4 regions of the Pantoea sp. C1E2 genome follow, and region 1 is predicted to be linked to each of the others. Evidence: riboswitches for the same ligand, from Rfam matches in the RefSeq annotation. Region 1 holds a riboswitch; each other region holds the start of a gene.

Region 1 (4,211 bases):
CTGCTGGATTTGCGCTTTATAGCGATCGGCATTGGCCTGGTAAACGGCGGCATTGGCGGGATCGTATTTTTGCAGTGCTTTGCGGATGTTATCGACGTAAATCAGCGCATTGTCTGGTGACATCCAGGCATGCGGGTTGGGTTTACCGTTGTAAGGGCCTTCGGTGATGCCTAAGGGTTCAATGCCTTCGGTCACCGTGACTTCAGGCACGCCTTTCAAGCGCTGGTAAAAGCGGCTAAACCACTGCTCCAGATTAAAACCGTTTACCAGGATCAGATCGGCGCCCTGTGCGCGACGGATATCGCCTGGGGTAGGTTGGTATTCGTGGATCTCTGCGCCGGGCTTGGTAATAGACGTCACTTCGGCGGCATCACCCGCGACGTTTTTTGCCATGTCTGCGATCACCGTGAAAGTGGTGACCACTTTGAGTTTGTCGGCAGCAAATGCCGAAGTGCTCATCGCGAGCGTAAGCATCACAACCGATACAACGTGCCTGGTCAACATAGTCATCCCCTGAGAAGTATAGCCTGTGCTATACATTATAGTGAATGCTATGAATGTGAAGTGTTTTTGTACACCTTTTGCTGTTTACGACAAAAATTTACGTAAGTTGAAGTTGCAGAGGAGAGCAGTGAAAGTGGCTTATGCGATTTTCGAAATAGCGTAGAACATATTGTTCTTAAGGGCAGGGAGGTATTATTGAGAGCAAGAACACTTCACTGCGAATAATGAAGTGTTCCTGAGAGAGAATTAATCGATCGACAAATTATGAATGGCCAGCGCAGCACGCGCGGCTTCTTTGCCTTTCTTAATAAAGTGTTCGGTATAGAAGTTTTCCAGCACATCGACCGGCTGGAAATTGTGTGGCGTCAGCGAAACGGAGAACACCGGAACATTGGTGGTCAGCTGAACGTTCATCAGGCCATCAACGACTGCTGCAGCAACGAAATCGTGGCGATAGATACCGCCATCCACCACCAGCGCAGCCGCAACGATCGCGTCGTATTTGCCGGTTTCCGCTAGGCGTTTTGCCAGCAGCGGCATTTCAAATGCGCCCGGCACTTCCAGCACTTTTAATTCCGCTTCAACATTCTGTGCTTTTAATTCTTGCTCAAAACCCACCAAAGCATTGTGCACGATCTCTTTGTGCCAACCGGCTTTAATAAAGGCAATTCTAATATTTTTCATAATGAGTCCAACATCACCTGTAATTTCTTTGCGCTTGAAAAGTAGCAATAATGCCTTTGTATACCATATGTTACGTTTTCGATCCAGAACGTGCACGTAGCGATAAATGCTATGCGATGACGTGACGGCTGTCTTCGGCAATCCGTGCTTGACGGCGACCTGCACCTGCAATACAAATAGACGCGTCGGGGGAGTCTCGCCAAAGAGACTGAGAGGCTAAAAGCGCAATGCGCGGCTTAGCGACCCTTTGAACCTGACCCAGTTGATACTGGCGTAGGAAGACTGACAGCACCGCTCCGGTGTTGTCTGGCGCAGAGGATCGCTCGCGCCCTTTCCCTCCTCCTGTATCTGCGGGTCTCAGTCAACACTGAGAGGCCGATGTGAATTCCCTTTATATCCTGGATAACCTGCTGTGAGTCGCTGGACAGTATTAGGCTGCGGCGTGGCAGGCCTCTGCGTGGCAACGCTGCTGGCTGAACGCGGCGAAGACGTCGACGTCATTGGCGACGATTCCCGCCAGCCCGCCTCCTGGTTTGCTGGCGGCATGCTCGCACCCTGGTGCGAATCTGAAAGTGCACCCCAGGAAGTGATCTCTCTCGGGCAACACGCCGCTGGTTGGTGGCAACAGCGCGTCAGCAGCGTGGCGCATCAGGGAACGCTGGTGGTGGCGCCACCGCGCGACAGCCAGGAACTGACTCGCTTCGCACGCATGACCGAACAGCACCAATGGGTCGATCCCGGTGACATTGAACCGTTGCTGGCCGGGCGTTTTGCGCGCGGCCTGTTTTTTGCCGGGGAAGCACATCTTGACCCGCGCCTGGCGCTCACCGAAATGCGCGAAAAGCTGTTACAGCGCGGCGTGCGTTTTGATGCAAAACAACCTTCGGGGCGGGTGATTGATTGCCGTGGCATGCATGCCAAAACCGATCTTCCGCGTCTGCGGGCGGTGCGTGGTGAAATGGTGATTCTGCACAGCGATGAGGTGCAGTTCTCGCGTCCAATTCGCCTGCTGCATCCGCGCTTTCCGTGCTATCTGGTGCCGCGCCGTAACGGCCATTTCATGCTCGGTGCCACCATGGTGGAAAGTGACGATGCCAGCCCGATTAGCGCGCGCGCCATGATGGAACTGCTCAGCGCGGCTTACGCCATCCATCCTGCCCTTGCCGAAGCCCGCGTGGTGGAAAGCGGCAGCGGTTTACGTCCTGCCTATCCGGCCAACCTGCCGGAAATCCACTATCAAAACGACACCTTCTATCTTAATGGCATGTATCGCCACGGTTTTCTGCTGGCGCCAATGATGGCAGAACAGTTGATGCAGCGCCTTTTCGGGGAACAATCCTATGAACATTCAGCTTAACGGCCGAGCGATCCGCACCGAGGCCAGCACGCTCAGCGAATTGCTGATCGAACAGCAAATTGATGCCGCCTGCGTCGCCAGCGCTTTCAACGGCAACTTTGTGCCCAAAAGTCAGTACAGCAGCCAGCGACTCGAAGAGGGCTGCCAGCTGGAAGTCTTGTCCCCGATGCAGGGAGGTTGAACCATGTTTTACGATTTCGCTCCCCAGTCACGTTTTCTACTCGGCACCGCGGGCTATCCGTCACCGGCGATTCTGCAACAGGCGATTGCCGCCTCCGGCACGGACATCATCACCGTCAGTTTGCGTCGTGAAGGCGCGGCGGGTGCGGCTTTTCGCGAACTGCTGACCGGTCTGGACATTCGCGTGCTGCCGAATACCGCGGGTTGTCACACGGTGAAAGAAGCGGTGACCACCGCGCAGATGGCACGTGAGCTGTTCAATACCTCGTGGATCAAACTAGAAGTAATCGGTCATGCCGACACGCTCCAGCCGGATCCTTTTGCGCTGGTTGAAGCGGCACGCATCCTGTGTGCGGACGGTTTTCAGGTCTTCCCGTACACCACCGAAGATTTGATCGTCGGTGAGAAGCTGCTGGAAGCCGGTTGCGAACTGCTGATGCCGTGGGGCGCACCCATCGGTTCCGGGCAGGGTCTGCGCAATATCGAAGGATTGCGCGCGATGCGGGCGTGGTTCAGCGATATCCCGCTGATTATTGATGCCGGTATCGGTGCGCCATCGCAGGCCGCGCAGGCGATGGAAATGGGCTTCGATGGCATCCTGCTCAATACTGCCGTGGCGAAAGCCGGCGATCCGGTTGGCATGGCGAACGGTTTCCGTCTGGCGATAGAAGCGGGACAGGCCGCACGCAGTGCCGGATTGATGGAGAAGCGCGATATGGCGGCGGCTTCTACACCGATCTTTGGTCTGGCGAGTCTGAGTTAAGGAGCCACCATGGATCGCTATCAACGGCAGATGATGCTGCCGGAAATCGGCACAGCAGGTCAGCAAAAACTAACGGATGCGCGCGTATTAGTGGTGGGGGCGGGCGGATTGGGTGCCACGTTGTTGCCGCAATTGGTTGGCGCAGGCGTCGGTTTTATCCGCCTGTGTGACGACGATGAAGTGGCCCTGCACAACCTTCATCGCCAGACGCTATTTACGATGCAGGACATCGGTCACAGCAAGGCAGCACGGGCGCAACAGGCGCTGTTGCATCGTAATCCCGAGGTGCAGATAGAGGTGGTGCCACGGGCTATTGGCGCCAGCGATCTGCCGCACCTTCTCACGGATATCGATCTGGTGGTCGATGCCGCTGATAACTTCGCGGTGACCTATCAACTTTCCGACGCCTGTCTGGCAGCGCAGATTCCCTTGATCAGTGCCTCGGTGTTGGGTCGCCAGGGCTACGTCGGTGGCTTCTGCGGCATCGCGCCCAGCTATCGGGCGCTGTTTCCGCGCTTACCCACCTCAGCAGCCAACTGCAACACCGCGGGCGTAATGGGGCCGGCGGTGGCCACGCTGGGCGCAATGCAGGCACAGATGGCGTTAAGCGTGCTGCTGAGCCTGCAGCCTTCGCCACTGGGCAGCGTCATCAACTGTGACTTCATTAACTGGCATATTCGCGCGTTCCGTTTCGACGGCGCAGAAGAACCTGAGAACATCGTG
Region 2 (4,211 bases), on a different contig from region 1:
GTGGATCGAGCGCCAGATTGAACTGATCTTCCCAGCGGAATTCGAAGCGCGCTTTCGACATGGCGTTATCGCGGATCTGCGCGCCGGGATGGCCTTTGGCCAGATCGGCGGCATGCGCGGCGATCTTGTAGGTGATCAGTCCCTGCTTCACATCTTCTTTATTCGGCAAACCGAGGTGCTCTTTCGGAGTGACGTAGCACAGCATGGCGCAGCCAAACCAACCAATCATTGCGGCACCGATGCCGGAGGTGAAATGATCGTAACCGGGTGCGATGTCGGTGGTGAGTGGGCCGAGCGTGTAGAACGGCGCTTCGTGGCAGTGCTCTAGCTGTTCGGTCATGTTGCGGCGAATCATCTGCATCGGCACATGGCCTGGACCTTCAATCATTACTTGAACATCGTATTCCCAGGCAATTTTGGTCAGCTCACCTAGCGTGTGCAATTCGGCAAACTGGGCTTCATCATTGGCGTCCTGAATCGATCCGGGACGCAGGCCATCGCCGAGTGAGAGTGCCACATCATAAGCGGCGCAGATCTCACAGATCTCACGGAAGTGGAGGTAGAGGAAACTTTCCTGATGATGTGACAGGCACCACTTCGCCATTATCGACCCACCGCGTGAGACTATGCCGGTCAGGCGTTTGGCGGTCATCGGCACATAGCGCAGCAGTACTCCGGCGTGAATAGTGAAGTAATCAACTCCCTGTTCGGCTTGCTCCAGCAACGTATCGCGGAAGATTTCCCAGTTAAGGTCTTCCGCCACGCCGTTCACTTTCTCCAGCGCCTGATAAATAGGTACTGTGCCAATCGGCACCGGGCTATTACGTAAAATCCACTCGCGCGTTTCATGGATATAGCGGCCTGTGGAGAGGTCCATCACCGTATCGGCGCCCCAGCGTGTTGACCACACCAGCTTCTCAACTTCCTCCTCAATGGATGAACTCACCGCCGAGTTACCGATATTGGCATTCACCTTCACCAGGAAATTTCGGCCAATGATCATCGGCTCGGATTCGGGGTGGTTGATATTGGAGGGGATGATGGCGCGACCGCTGGCGACTTCCTGACGAACAAATTCGGCGGTGATATTTTCTGGCAGATTGGCGCCAAAGCTGTGTCCTGGATGCTGTTGTAGCAATACTTCACCGCGAATACGCTCACGCCCCATATTTTCCCGCACCGCGATGAACTCCATCTCCGGCGTGATAATGCCCCGGCGTGCGTAATGCAATTGTGTGACGCAGCGGCCGGCTTTGGCACGACGCGGCTGCGGCAACTGCTCGAAACGCAGGTGATCCAGCCCTTCGTCGGCTAAGCGCTGTTGGGTGTAATGCGAGCTCAGCTGGTGGATGGTTTCGCTATCATCGCGTTCTGCTATCCAGTTAGCACGTAGCCTGGCTAATCCCTGATGAACATCAATGGTGGCTGCGGGATCGCCATAAGCGCCCGCCGTGTCATACACCGGGACCGGTTCATTCTGTTCATACTGAGGGTGATCTTTGCTACCGCCGATGTGTGTCGGGCTGAGCTGAATTTCGCGCATCGGCACACGGATATCCGAACGGCTGCCAGTAATCCAGATACGTTTTGAATTGGGGAATGCGGTGCCTTGCAGCGAATCGATAAATTCCTGCGCTTGTGCGCGTTGTTCACGACGAGAAGTTTTAGCAACAGACATAGCAAGTTTCCTGAATGAAGGGGAAGTTGCTTGTCCAGAGTTCGGAAGGAGTAACAGGGGCGATGCGGGGCGCCAGCATGCACCGTTCTGATAATGTCTACTCTTGTTCCCTTCGCAGGTACTAACCTGATCAGGTTCCGCGGATCCCGAATAAACGGTCTCAGCCCCTTAGGGCACTCCGACAAGGTAATGTTTTACGATAATCGCAAAACGTAGGCTCTCATTTGGTTAAAGAGACAATAAAAAAGCCCATTCAGCATAAGAGGGCTTTTTCGGAATAACAAGTTTTTTACATAGTGCGAGTTTAAGCGGGGCGAGCCATATTGCTTTCATTGGCGACTGGCGGGCGCGCCAGCTGGTTATCCCAGGCTAGTTGCACCAGCTTATCTTCCAGCGTGAAGCGTGACTCCAGCACTTCACCCACTTCGGACAACGCCTTTTGGAATTCAACACAGTTATCGTCATTGATCGCCTGCTGTAGATGGCTGTCATACAGTTGCATCATGCGATCGGTATTCGCTTCCAAAGCCGGATAGATTTGTGCCGCCGCAATGAGTGGGCTGTCTCCTTCCATCTCGCTGATAATACGTTCATAAATACTGAAATGACCGGTTGAAAGGTAATCCACCAGACTGTGGCAAAATGCATCCAACGCCTGTTCATCCAGCGCACTGAGCGCCTCTTTATTGGGCTTCATGCCGATTAATGCGTAATAGCTGACAAGCAACTGTCGGCGCGCGCGCAGCCACGCGTCGACTAATTCATTACCGCCACTTACACGCCTGGCCAGGTCATCTAACTGGGTAAGCATATGGGGCTCCGGGTGAGTTATAGTTATCCATTACACACTTAACATCAGGATTTCAGCGTGCCATTCGACGCTAAGGACAACGAATAAGATGCAACGTGAGATCTCAAGCGTAGACGCTGGCTGGTGGATTGTCAGCCATGAACAAAAACTTTGGTTACCGCAAGGCGAGCTGCCGCATGGCTTATCCGGCGATTTTGGCCTGACAGGAAAGACCGCGATATTAATTGGTGAGTGGCAGGCTGAAAATGTCTGGCTGATACGAGAATCACGCCCGGATAATATGGGCTCTGTTCGCCAGCTAATCGACGAAGATGTTGGGCTTTTCCAGATGGTTGGGCGCGGTGTTCAACTGGCGGAGTTTTACCGATCCCATCGCTGGTGCGGCTACTGCGGACACGAAATGCACCTCAGTAAACGTGAGTTTGCCTGCCTGTGTCACCATTGCCGCGAGCGCTATTATCCGCAGATCGCGCCGTGCATTATCGTGGCTATTCGCCGAGGCGATGAGATCCTGCTGGCTAACCATGCGCGCCATCGCAACAGCATTTACACAGTATTGGCTGGCTTTGTTGAAGTAGGGGAAACGCTGGAACAGGCCGTGGCGCGTGAGGTGATGGAAGAGAGCAACGTACGGGTGAAAAATGTCCGCTATGTCACCTCGCAGCCGTGGCCCTTCCCGCACTCCTTAATGATGGCATTTATGGCCGAGTATGAAGGCGGAGACTTGCAACACGATGGCAAAGAGTTGCTGGATGCTGGCTGGTATCGTTATGACGATCTGCCGCTACTCCCGCCGCCGGGTACGGTGGCACGACGGTTGATTGAAGATACCGTTGCCCTGTGTCGCGCCAGCGCGCCGTGAAAATGCTACACTGGCGGCCTTAGCATGAGAGAGCCCATTATGAGTGAACTGAAGAACGATCGTTATCTGCGCGCCCTGTTACGTCAGCCGGTAGATGTCACCCCGGTATGGATGATGCGACAAGCCGGGCGCTATTTGCCGGAGTATAAAGCCACGCGTGCTGAAGCCGGTGATTTTATGTCGCTGTGTAAGAATGCCGAGCTGGCGTGCGAAGTCACCTTGCAGCCGCTGCGTCGCTATGCGCTGGATGCAGCGATCCTCTTCAGCGATATCCTGACAATTCCTGATGCGATGGGACTGGGGCTCTACTTTGAAACGGGTGAAGGCCCGCGTTTCTCAAATCCTATTACATGCCGCGCAGATGTTGATAAGTTGCCGATTCCGGATCCAGAGGACGAGCTGGCTTATGTGATGAATGCGGTACGCACCATTCGCCATAACCTGAAAGGCGAAGTGCCGCTGATCGGCTTCTCTGGCAGCCCATGGACGCTGGCGACCTACATGGTCGAAGGCGGCAGCAGCAAAGCTTTCACCAAAATCAAAAAGATGATGTATGCCGAGCCGCAAACTCTGCATAAGCTGCTGGATAAGCTGGCTGACAGCGTCATTCTTTACCTGAACGCGCAGATTAAAGCGGGTGCACAGTCGATTATGGTCTTCGACACCTGGGGCGGCGTGCTGACAGGTCGCGACTACCGTGAGTTCTCGCTCTACTACATGCACAAAATCGTTGATAGCGTGCTACACGAGAACGAAGGTCGCCGCGTGCCGATTACACTGTTCACCAAAGGCGGTGGTCAATGGCTGGAAGCTATCGCGGCCACCGGATGTGATGCCCTGGGTCTGGACTGGAGCACCGA
Region 3 (4,211 bases), 300 kb from region 1:
CAGCAGATCAGGGCCAAACGCCCGCGCAAATCCGCCATTAGGTCTTGGTTGGAAGTCATCCAGCAGTTGCGGATCGTTAAAGTCTTCGGCTAAAAAGCGCTTGAGCTGCGGCTGTCGGAAGGTTTTGAGGTATCCGGTAAGCCCAAGGCGAATCATCCCGGCGTCATAACCGGTGACAATCGGCAGCAGCGTTTCGGCCTTGCGGCGCAGCGGATGGCTTCGATCCAGCAAACGCGCAATGGCCTCATCAATAATCATCACGATCTTCGCCACGCTCAGCGTCTTGAGATAAGCGCGAGCATGATCGCGCAGATGTGCGCTCAGGAGTGTAATTTGTGCCGGATTCAGCTCGGGGACGTCGACATCCAGGTGCTGTCCGTGATGGCTAAAACTCAGCGTGCGCCACTGCACCTCTTTAGGCGATAAACATCCCGGTAAATAACCCGCGACCTCTTTCACACTGCACCTTGCGCAGCAGCCAGGAACTCTTCCATCGCCAGCGAACAGCCCTTCGCATCCGCTCCGGTGACCCGGCCCAGCAGATGGAAGCCGCCCGCCACTGCCCGGCCAGCATCCTCGGTCAGTAAGGCAGATACTGAATTGAAGTGGGCCAGATCATGGTGCACCAGCACACCCATCTCACCTTCCGCCACCTCTTCGCCCGTCAGCGGATTGACCACGCGCGTGCGGATCCAGTGCGGGCCGGATTTCACCGAGGGACAGGCCACGTTGCCGTCGTCATAAAACTGGCTGCTCAGTTCGGTCATGCCGTACATGTTGATGCAGTGCATACGCGGCACGCCTAATGCCGCACTCAGTTCGACATAAAACTGCTCGGCTCCAATTTCGCGTGATTGCCCCTTAAATCCGCCGGTATCCAGAATGCGGCTGCCAGCTGGCAGCGCAAAGCGGCGTTTCTGGCGCTGCAACTCGTCCAGCAGATGCACATAGCTGTAGCTCGCGCCCAGCAGCGCATAAGGTTCGCCCTGCGCTTCCGCCTGCTCAAGCGCAGCGAAAAGGCGATCCATCGCGATACCGCTGTCATCCAGCAGCACTTCACTCTCGGCGGTGCCAAATTTTTCCACCGCTAACGTCAGGTAATGCGCCAGCGAAGAGTTGGGCAGTGCCCGATTATCAGGGAACAAAATGCCCATGCGAATCCGCTCTTCACCCGCCATAAAGCGCTGGCGGAAATTCTGCGCCATCGAGCATTTCCAGACATCAAGCGTCGGATGATAGCTGCGCCCCTTCACTGTGCCGGTGGTTCCGCTGGTCATAAACACCGCTTCGACGTCATCGGTGGCATGGCAACTCAGCGTCAGATCCTTAAACGCAGTGATCGGAATCGCCGGAATGGCGCGCCAGTTTTTCACCATAAAAGGTGTGCGGCCGCGCTGCATAGCGAAGCGTCGATAAGGGGTATTGTGTTCGAATTGATACGCGAATATGGCGAGCGCCAGGCGGTTAAAATCGTCGTCGGTTGTGTCCTGACGCTGAAGAAAGGTTAGCAAAGCGTCGATCAAAGCAGCTTCAGTCATATGCGGGTCCACCTGTTGCGATTGCGCGAAATCTCTCAGGCCGGGCCTGATGAGTCGAGTCTGTCCGCTACAAAGCACAAAGATGGGATCAGGACGCAGTGTCGCCCTGTGTTCCGCTCCCTACGCCGGTATTAGCCGGATCAGGTTCGTAGGGTCACTACGTTGTCAGCGTGTATAACACTGACGGGTAGAATCTCAGCCCGCTAACCGGGCCCCCCCTGGAACAAGTCGCAGTCAATCAAAAGGTCACTCAATAAAAGTCCACTCAGTACACTGATTTTATTGGGGTTACTTCAAATTCACTGCTGACAGTATTTCAAGGTTAAACCATTTGCCGTTTTAACACACTGATCTTTTGATCTAACCAGAGGCACTACCCGCGGTTCCAGCTTCACGGTGATTCATTGATCAATGTGAACAGCGCTGCTGAATTAGCAGGCTGTGAGTTTTTATCAACTGGTACCTACTGACCTCAACTTCAGCAACGAAAAATTGTCATGAGTCTGCAACATTTTAGTCATTAACAAATCCTTAACCAGTTTATTTGTTGTACTTTGGCTTTAATGCCCGGTTTATTTGTTCGAGTTACGCTTCAATAAATCTCACAGGATTTTATTGTGGTACGTAATATTCAGATTTTATCCCGTCCATTATCAGATAATGACCAGGCGATATCTGCAATACACATCAATTCATTTCATCAAACCAACCACAAATACTCTTGATTTTCCATTAGTTAGACCAGAGACTGTTGGTGAAACATTCAAGGGAATTTAAAATGAAAACATCTGCTAAGGTTGGGGCACTTTGTGCCCTGGGGATCATTTTGTCTGCGTCGGGTTATGAGGTATATTCGCAAAGCATAGAAAATCAAAATGATGAAATAGCCTGTCTGACCGTTCACAGTCGTGATGCGGTTATTGCCGTAGAAAAAGACCTGCTTGAAAAAGCCCATACCGAAATGTTTGGGAAAAACAGAATCACCCTGGGTTCTCTTCTGTTGCACAATGAAGACGTAGCAAAAAATGGCACACGTATAATCGTTCCGTTTACTTTGGCTAGCCGTGGTGGGCAATCTGAGTTCCAGGCCGTAGTGAGATGTTCAAATTTACAAGATATAGAGTATGACAAACTTTAATGAGTCCATTGACTCACACAGCAAACGGATAAATAAAAATGTACAAGGCAACGAAGTATTACGTATGCGATCACGCCCGCAGGGGCTTGCTTTTGCATACCGCAGGATGTGAACAGTTACCCGGTATCGATTCACGGGCTTTTATTGGCAGTATGTATAACCACGGTCAGGCATTCACCGTCGCTGCAGCGCAATATGCGAATGTTCATTACTGCCCGTGCTGCATCACTGTTAACAAAACCATCGAGTTAGCGAAGGATAACGCGACCATGCCAGCGTTGTGCAGGGCGACAAAACCGAAGAGAAAGAAACCGATGAAGGTTGTTGAGCCCGTGCGACATTTTCCTCTGTGACTTGATGACAGCGAATGTCCTGGGACGTTTAAATCCAATCTTTTAGCCCGAAATCAACATGCATCGTCTAAAACACCGCCCGCAGCGCTGTCACCAGCGCGACGGGCGGCAACAGACTCAAGCCGTTCTGAATCGGCGGGTGAGCGGTTTCTCAACCTCAACAATCAGGAACATCACGAATCCGATGATGAAGGTGATCACCCAATAGCGGAATGGCAGTCCAGTGGTGCCGAACAGCAACTGCATAAACGGCGCGTAGATGATTAATAATTGCAGCACCAGCAGTACCGCACTGACGATCCAGATACCTTTGTTCATCAGCAGCCCTTTGCTCAGCGAGAAGCCATCTGACACACGGCAGTTGAGCATATAGAACCATTGCGCGGTAACCAGCGTCTGCAACAGAACGGTGCGGATAAACTCCGGAGAATAGCCACGCGGCTGCAGCCAGGCTTCCAGCACAAACGCGCTTATCGCAATCATTGAACCAACAAACACCACGCGCCAGATAGCGAATCCATCCATCACATGCAGTTTGGGATCGCGCGGTGGCCGACGCATAATGTTTTTTTCACCCTCCTCAAACGCCAGGCCAAACGACAGCGTGGCCGACGTCGCCATGTTCATCCACAGAATCAATACAGGCGTCAGCGGAATGAGATTACCCGCCAGCAGCGCGATGATGATCAGCAACCCCTGCGCCAGGTTGGTGGGCATGATAAACAGGATGGTTTTTTTCAAGTTGTCATAAACCCGGCGCCCTTCCCGCACCGCGCTGGCAATGGTGGCGAAGTTGTCATCCGTAAGCACCATATCGGCAGCTTCTTTGGTGACTTCGGTGCCTTTAATGCCCATCGCAATGCCGACATCGGCGCGCTTCAGGGCGGGCGCATCGTTCACGCCGTCCCCGGTCATGCCGACCACTTCCTGCCTGCTCTGCAATGCCTGAACCAGGCGGAATTTATCCTCCGGGCTGGTACGAGCGAAGATGTCGTAGGCCTGCGCGGCATCGCTTAATTGGTGATCGTCCATCACTTCCAGTTCGCGCCCGGTAATGGCTGAACCCGCATTGCCAATCCCCAGCATTTGACCAATGCTCATCGCGGTTTGCGGGTGGTCACCGGTGATCATTTTGACGCGTATGCCAGCCTGCAGGCAGTCACGAATGGCGGTGATGGCTTC
Region 4 (4,211 bases), on a different contig from region 1:
AGTGCCAGCAATGCTGCACGGCTGGGATCGTAATCAAAACTCAGCGCCTGGTAGATGGCCAGTTCCAGCGTGGTGGCGCGCGGTCCACCGCCCAGAGCCAGCACCGTGGCGAAGCTGGCGAAGCACAGCATAAAGATCAGTGCTGCGGTGGGCAGAATCTGGCGTCGCAGCCAGGGCCATTCGACTAAACGAAACAGGTTCCAGCCGCGCAGACCCAGCTGGGCGGCTAGCTGGCGCTGTTCCCCGGGAATGCTTTCCAGCGCCTGCAGCAGCATGCGAGTGGCGAGGGGCAGGTTAAAGAAGACGTGCGCCAGTAAAATGCCCTGCAAGCCATAGGGCGAGAAGGTGTAATCAATACCAAGCAGGTTACAGAGTTGCGCCAGCCAGCCACTGCGACCATAGACGCTGAGCAAGCCAAACACCGCCACTAAAACTGGCAATACCAGCGTCATGGCGCAAAGACGCAGCAACAGCGTACGTCCCGGAAAGCGGCGACGATACAGCGCACGCGCCAGCAGAATCGACGGCAGCACCGAGAGCAGTGCAGACAACATTGCCTGCTCAAACGAGAAGGCCAGCACGTGGTGGAGGTAACTGTCTGACAGCAGGGCGCGCCAGTCAGTGACCGGCGCCACCACCACTAAGGCACCAAACGCCAGCAGTGCCACTGCGCACAATAGCAGCGCAACGACACTTCCAGGAATTAACCAGGCTGGCATTAACGGCTAACAGCTTGCTGCCAGGTGCGAATCCAGTCAGCGCGATGATCGGCCACTTCGGCTGAGCTGTATTGCAGTGCATTCGCCGGCACGGTGAGTGACTGATAACCCGCAGGCAAATCGCTTTTGATTACCGGATACATCCAGTTGCCGGTTGGAATGGTCTGCTGGAAGGCAGGCGACACCATGAATTGCATAAACTGCTGTGCGAGCTTGGGCTGCTTGCTGCTGGCGAGCTGTGCGGCCACTTCCACCTGCAGGTAGTGACCTTCACTGAACGGCGCAGCGGCGTAGTTGTCTTTCTTCTCTTCAATGATGTGATAAGCCGGAGAGGTGGTGTAACTCAGCACCAGATCGCCTTCGCCTTTCAGGAACAGGCCATAGGCTTCGCTCCAGCCTTTCGTTACGGTGACGGTCTTCTGCGCCAGCTTCTGCCAGGCGCCAGGCGCTTTCTCGCCATACACTTTCTGCATCCACAGCAGCAGGCCGAGCCCCGGCGTGCTGGTGCGTGGATCTTCATAAATTACACGCCACTTTTCCGGGCTTTCGACCAGTTCTTTCAGGCTTTTCGGTGGGTTCTTCAGCTTATTTTTATCGTAGACGAAGGCGAAGTAGCCGTAATCGAACGGAACGAAGGTGTCGTTATGCCAGTCATCGGGCAGTTGCAATTTACTGGTGTCGACTGCACTTTTCGCAAATAGGCCGGTTTTCTCGGCGGCTTGCACCAGGTTGTTATCAAGGCCCAGCACCACATCGGCTTTGCTGTTCTTGCCTTCCATACGCACGCGGTTGAGCAATGACACACCATCTTCCAGCGCCACATACTTCAGTTCGCAGCCGCACTCGGCTTCAAAGGCTTTTTTGACGGCGGGACCCGGGCCCCACTCTGCAGAGAAAGAGTCATAGGTGTAAACGGTCAGGACAGGTTTAGCGGCGAAAACCGGAGCGGAGACCAACAGCAATACGGGCAGAACTTTGTTTAACACTTTGCGCTCCTTGAGGAGAAAATAAAGTTGAGTCGCAAAGGATCTGAGTTAGCGGGCATCTCAAATCCCTACGCCGGTATGAGCCGGATCAGGTTCGACGGGTTTATCTCAGCCCAAAACGCAGGGCACCCCGTTGAGAACGGTCTATTTTAGACACTTCTGTGACAGTGCGAAAGCATCACAACTCAGGAGGCGCAAACCAGGCCGATTTGAAGTCAAACCAACCCAGCGTATTGAGCCGCACGCCACGCATGCTGCGCTGGCCTTCCAGCAGTAACCAGTGATGGAAAAGCGGATGAACAAAGTCGCTGTTGACCAACTGCTTGCTCCATTCGGCTAGCGGCAAGGTTTTCTGTCGCCATTGCTGGGCATCGGCGTGCCAGTCAATCGGCACGCAGTGGTGCATTAGCGGCAGCTCGTAGAGCTGGGCAAACAGTGCGTATTCGAGCGGGAGAGTGAAGTTCACACTGCCGAGCCAGATATCACTTTCTCCTGCACCTTCAAACCACTCTTCGTAGCTCAACTCGCGCGTGATCAGTTCGACACCCTGTTCGGCCAGCTGTGGGCGCAGGGCGTTGGCAATCCCTTCATGCTCAACATGATGGCTGTACCAGCTGATAGTCAGTTGGGTTAATCCATCAGGCTTTTCAGCTGGAGTGAGATCGCGGCGATGGTGCCAGCGCGGTAAGAATCCGTATGCCGGGAACCAGTAGCGCTGATAGCCGACGCCCGCATGATTAAGCAGGGCAATCGGATTGAACAGATAGCTCACCCAGCGGCGAAAATTTGGCTCCTTGCCGCGCTCAGAGCGCTGGTCGAACAGCAGGAAATAGCAGCCTTCTTCCAGACGACTCTCTTCGGATTTCTCATCGGCGGTCTCGCCCTGCAGCTTTACGCCCGCGTACACCAGCTCATCACTGATTTCCGGCAGCACCCAAATCGACACATCATCAATCAGCGCTCGATAGCCAAAATAGTCATCAAAGGCGGCGATTTTCAGCTGCGTCTGCTGGTTGCGTACCACGCTGTACGGACCGGTGCCGATGGGCTGACGGGCAAAATGTCGCAGCGTCGGCCATTCGCGCGGCAGGATCATCGCGCTGACGCTGGCCAGCAGCCAAGGCAGCCAGCTATCGGGCTGCGTCAGATGAATATCCAGCGTCCAGGGTGCAGGAGAGTGAAGTTTGTCGATATGCGAGAACAGCGGCTGACTACGTACGCGATCCAGCGAGGCGATAACATCTTCCATCTCCAGTTCACGTCCGTGGTGGAAGCGAATCGCGGGGCGTAAAAAGAAGCGCCAGTGGAGTGGGGAGGTTTGCTGCCAGTGATGGGCGATATCCGCTTCGATTTCCCCCTTTTCCTCATTTATCCGCGTCAGGCCGTTAAAGATTTGTCGCGCCAGATGAGTTTCAGAACGGCGCAAGGGGGAACCGGGCAACAGATTCGGCAGCGGGCGGTAATAGAGCACGCGCAGGATGTGCTTGCCCTGACGGAAACTGCGCCCGAGGTGGGCAGCGATCATCTGGCGAACCTGATCCTTATCGCCAACCAGTTGTACCAGCTGCTCGATGCGATCCTGATCCAGCAAGTCCTCGGCGCGCTGCTGCTGGAGTGCCAGGCCGGTGTAATTGAAGCTCAGGGCCGAACGTTTGCCACGTCCGGCTTCCGCCTGCCAAATCAGCCAGCCTGCATCCTGCATGGCATTCAACAGATTGCGCATATGGCGTCGTGAACAGTGCAGTCGTTCGGCCAGCTCGCTTAATGTGGTTTCCTGATCCAGCCCCTGGCAGCTTTGCCACAGGCGGATGAACTGCTGTTGCAGTCGCGCAGAGGACATAAAAGGGGAACTCCTTCTCAGAATCGCTCAGTTTTTCCTGCCCCATATTAGAGGCATACTGCCAGGCAATGGAAGAGCGGGAGGCATTCAGCAATGAATGGCGCTCTGCCAGCGGTTCCGCCGACGTGGAGCCTTTTCTGAGTAGGGTGCATTTCACCGCCAGCAGCGTTTTCTCTGCTGGCTTTTTTCGTTTTGCTGTGAAATCTTCTACCCTCTTTGTCTTAGCCCCATTTCTCCGCAAAGGGATTTCTGCATGAAATCGCTGTTAACGCGCCAGCGTCGTATTAATCCGGTTTATCTCTCTTTTATGGCCGTGTCGTTTATGACCGGTGTCGCTGGTGCGTTGCAGGCACCCACGCTCAGTCTGTTTTTGACACGCGAAGTGCAGGTGCGACCATTTTGGGTCGGCCTGTTCTTTACTATCAACGCCATCGCCGGGATTGTGATCAGTTTGCTGATGGCAAAGCGTTCGGACAATCGTGGCGATCGTCGCAATTTGATCCTGTTTTGCTGCCTGATGGCGGTGCTCAATGCGCTGCTATTCGCCTTTAATCGTCATTACCTGACGTTGATTAGCGTGGGCGTCTTGCTGTCGGCGCTGGCCAGCGTGGCGATACCGCAGATCTTTGCGTTGGCGCGAGAGTATGCCGATCAGTCGGCGCGTGA

What was found. Region 1 has a riboswitch for thiamine pyrophosphate ahead of ACXI0A_RS23520 (FAD-dependent oxidoreductase). Riboswitches for the same ligand answer to the same signal wherever they lie in the genome.
Region 2: linked by a shared signal. The riboswitch ahead of thiC (phosphomethylpyrimidine synthase ThiC) and the one ahead of ACXI0A_RS23520 (FAD-dependent oxidoreductase) in region 1 are both predicted to bind thiamine pyrophosphate.
Region 3: linked by a shared signal. The riboswitch ahead of ACXI0A_RS24940 (LuxE/PaaK family acyltransferase) and the one ahead of ACXI0A_RS23520 (FAD-dependent oxidoreductase) in region 1 are both predicted to bind thiamine pyrophosphate.
Region 4: linked by a shared signal. The riboswitch ahead of thiB (thiamine ABC transporter substrate binding subunit) and the one ahead of ACXI0A_RS23520 (FAD-dependent oxidoreductase) in region 1 are both predicted to bind thiamine pyrophosphate.

The regions. Positions count from the first base shown of each region.
Region 1 is NZ_JBSZHT010000004.1:427,727-431,937, reverse strand. It holds gene ACXI0A_RS23530 (metal ABC transporter solute-binding protein, Zn/Mn family) at 1-474, opposite strand, end outside; gene ACXI0A_RS23525 (6,7-dimethyl-8-ribityllumazine synthase) at 751-1,188, opposite strand; TPP riboswitch at 1,366-1,485, shown strand; gene ACXI0A_RS23520 (FAD-dependent oxidoreductase) at 1,601-2,545, shown strand; gene thiS (sulfur carrier protein ThiS) at 2,529-2,726, shown strand; gene ACXI0A_RS23510 (thiazole synthase) at 2,730-3,488, shown strand; gene ACXI0A_RS23505 (ThiF family adenylyltransferase) at 3,498-4,211, shown strand, end outside.
Region 2 is NZ_JBSZHT010000002.1:530,614-534,824, forward strand. It holds gene thiC (phosphomethylpyrimidine synthase ThiC) at 1-1,678, opposite strand, end outside; TPP riboswitch at 1,769-1,869, opposite strand; gene rsd (sigma D regulator) at 1,983-2,489, opposite strand; gene nudC (NAD(+) diphosphatase) at 2,578-3,351, shown strand; gene hemE (uroporphyrinogen decarboxylase) at 3,391-4,211, shown strand, end outside.
Region 3 is NZ_JBSZHT010000004.1:731,600-735,810, reverse strand. It holds gene ACXI0A_RS24945 (acyl-CoA reductase) at 1-459, opposite strand, end outside; gene ACXI0A_RS24940 (LuxE/PaaK family acyltransferase) at 456-1,538, opposite strand; TPP riboswitch at 1,638-1,767, opposite strand; gene ACXI0A_RS24935 (hypothetical protein) at 2,317-2,676, shown strand; gene ACXI0A_RS24930 (hypothetical protein) at 2,715-3,029, shown strand; gene ACXI0A_RS24925 (HAD-IC family P-type ATPase) at 3,147-4,211, opposite strand, start outside.
Region 4 is NZ_JBSZHT010000002.1:996,966-1,001,176, forward strand. It holds gene thiP (thiamine/thiamine pyrophosphate ABC transporter permease ThiP) at 1-719, opposite strand, end outside; gene thiB (thiamine ABC transporter substrate binding subunit) at 719-1,705, opposite strand; TPP riboswitch at 1,753-1,848, opposite strand; gene sgrR (HTH-type transcriptional regulator SgrR) at 1,884-3,545, opposite strand; gene ACXI0A_RS04790 (MFS transporter) at 3,799-4,211, shown strand, end outside.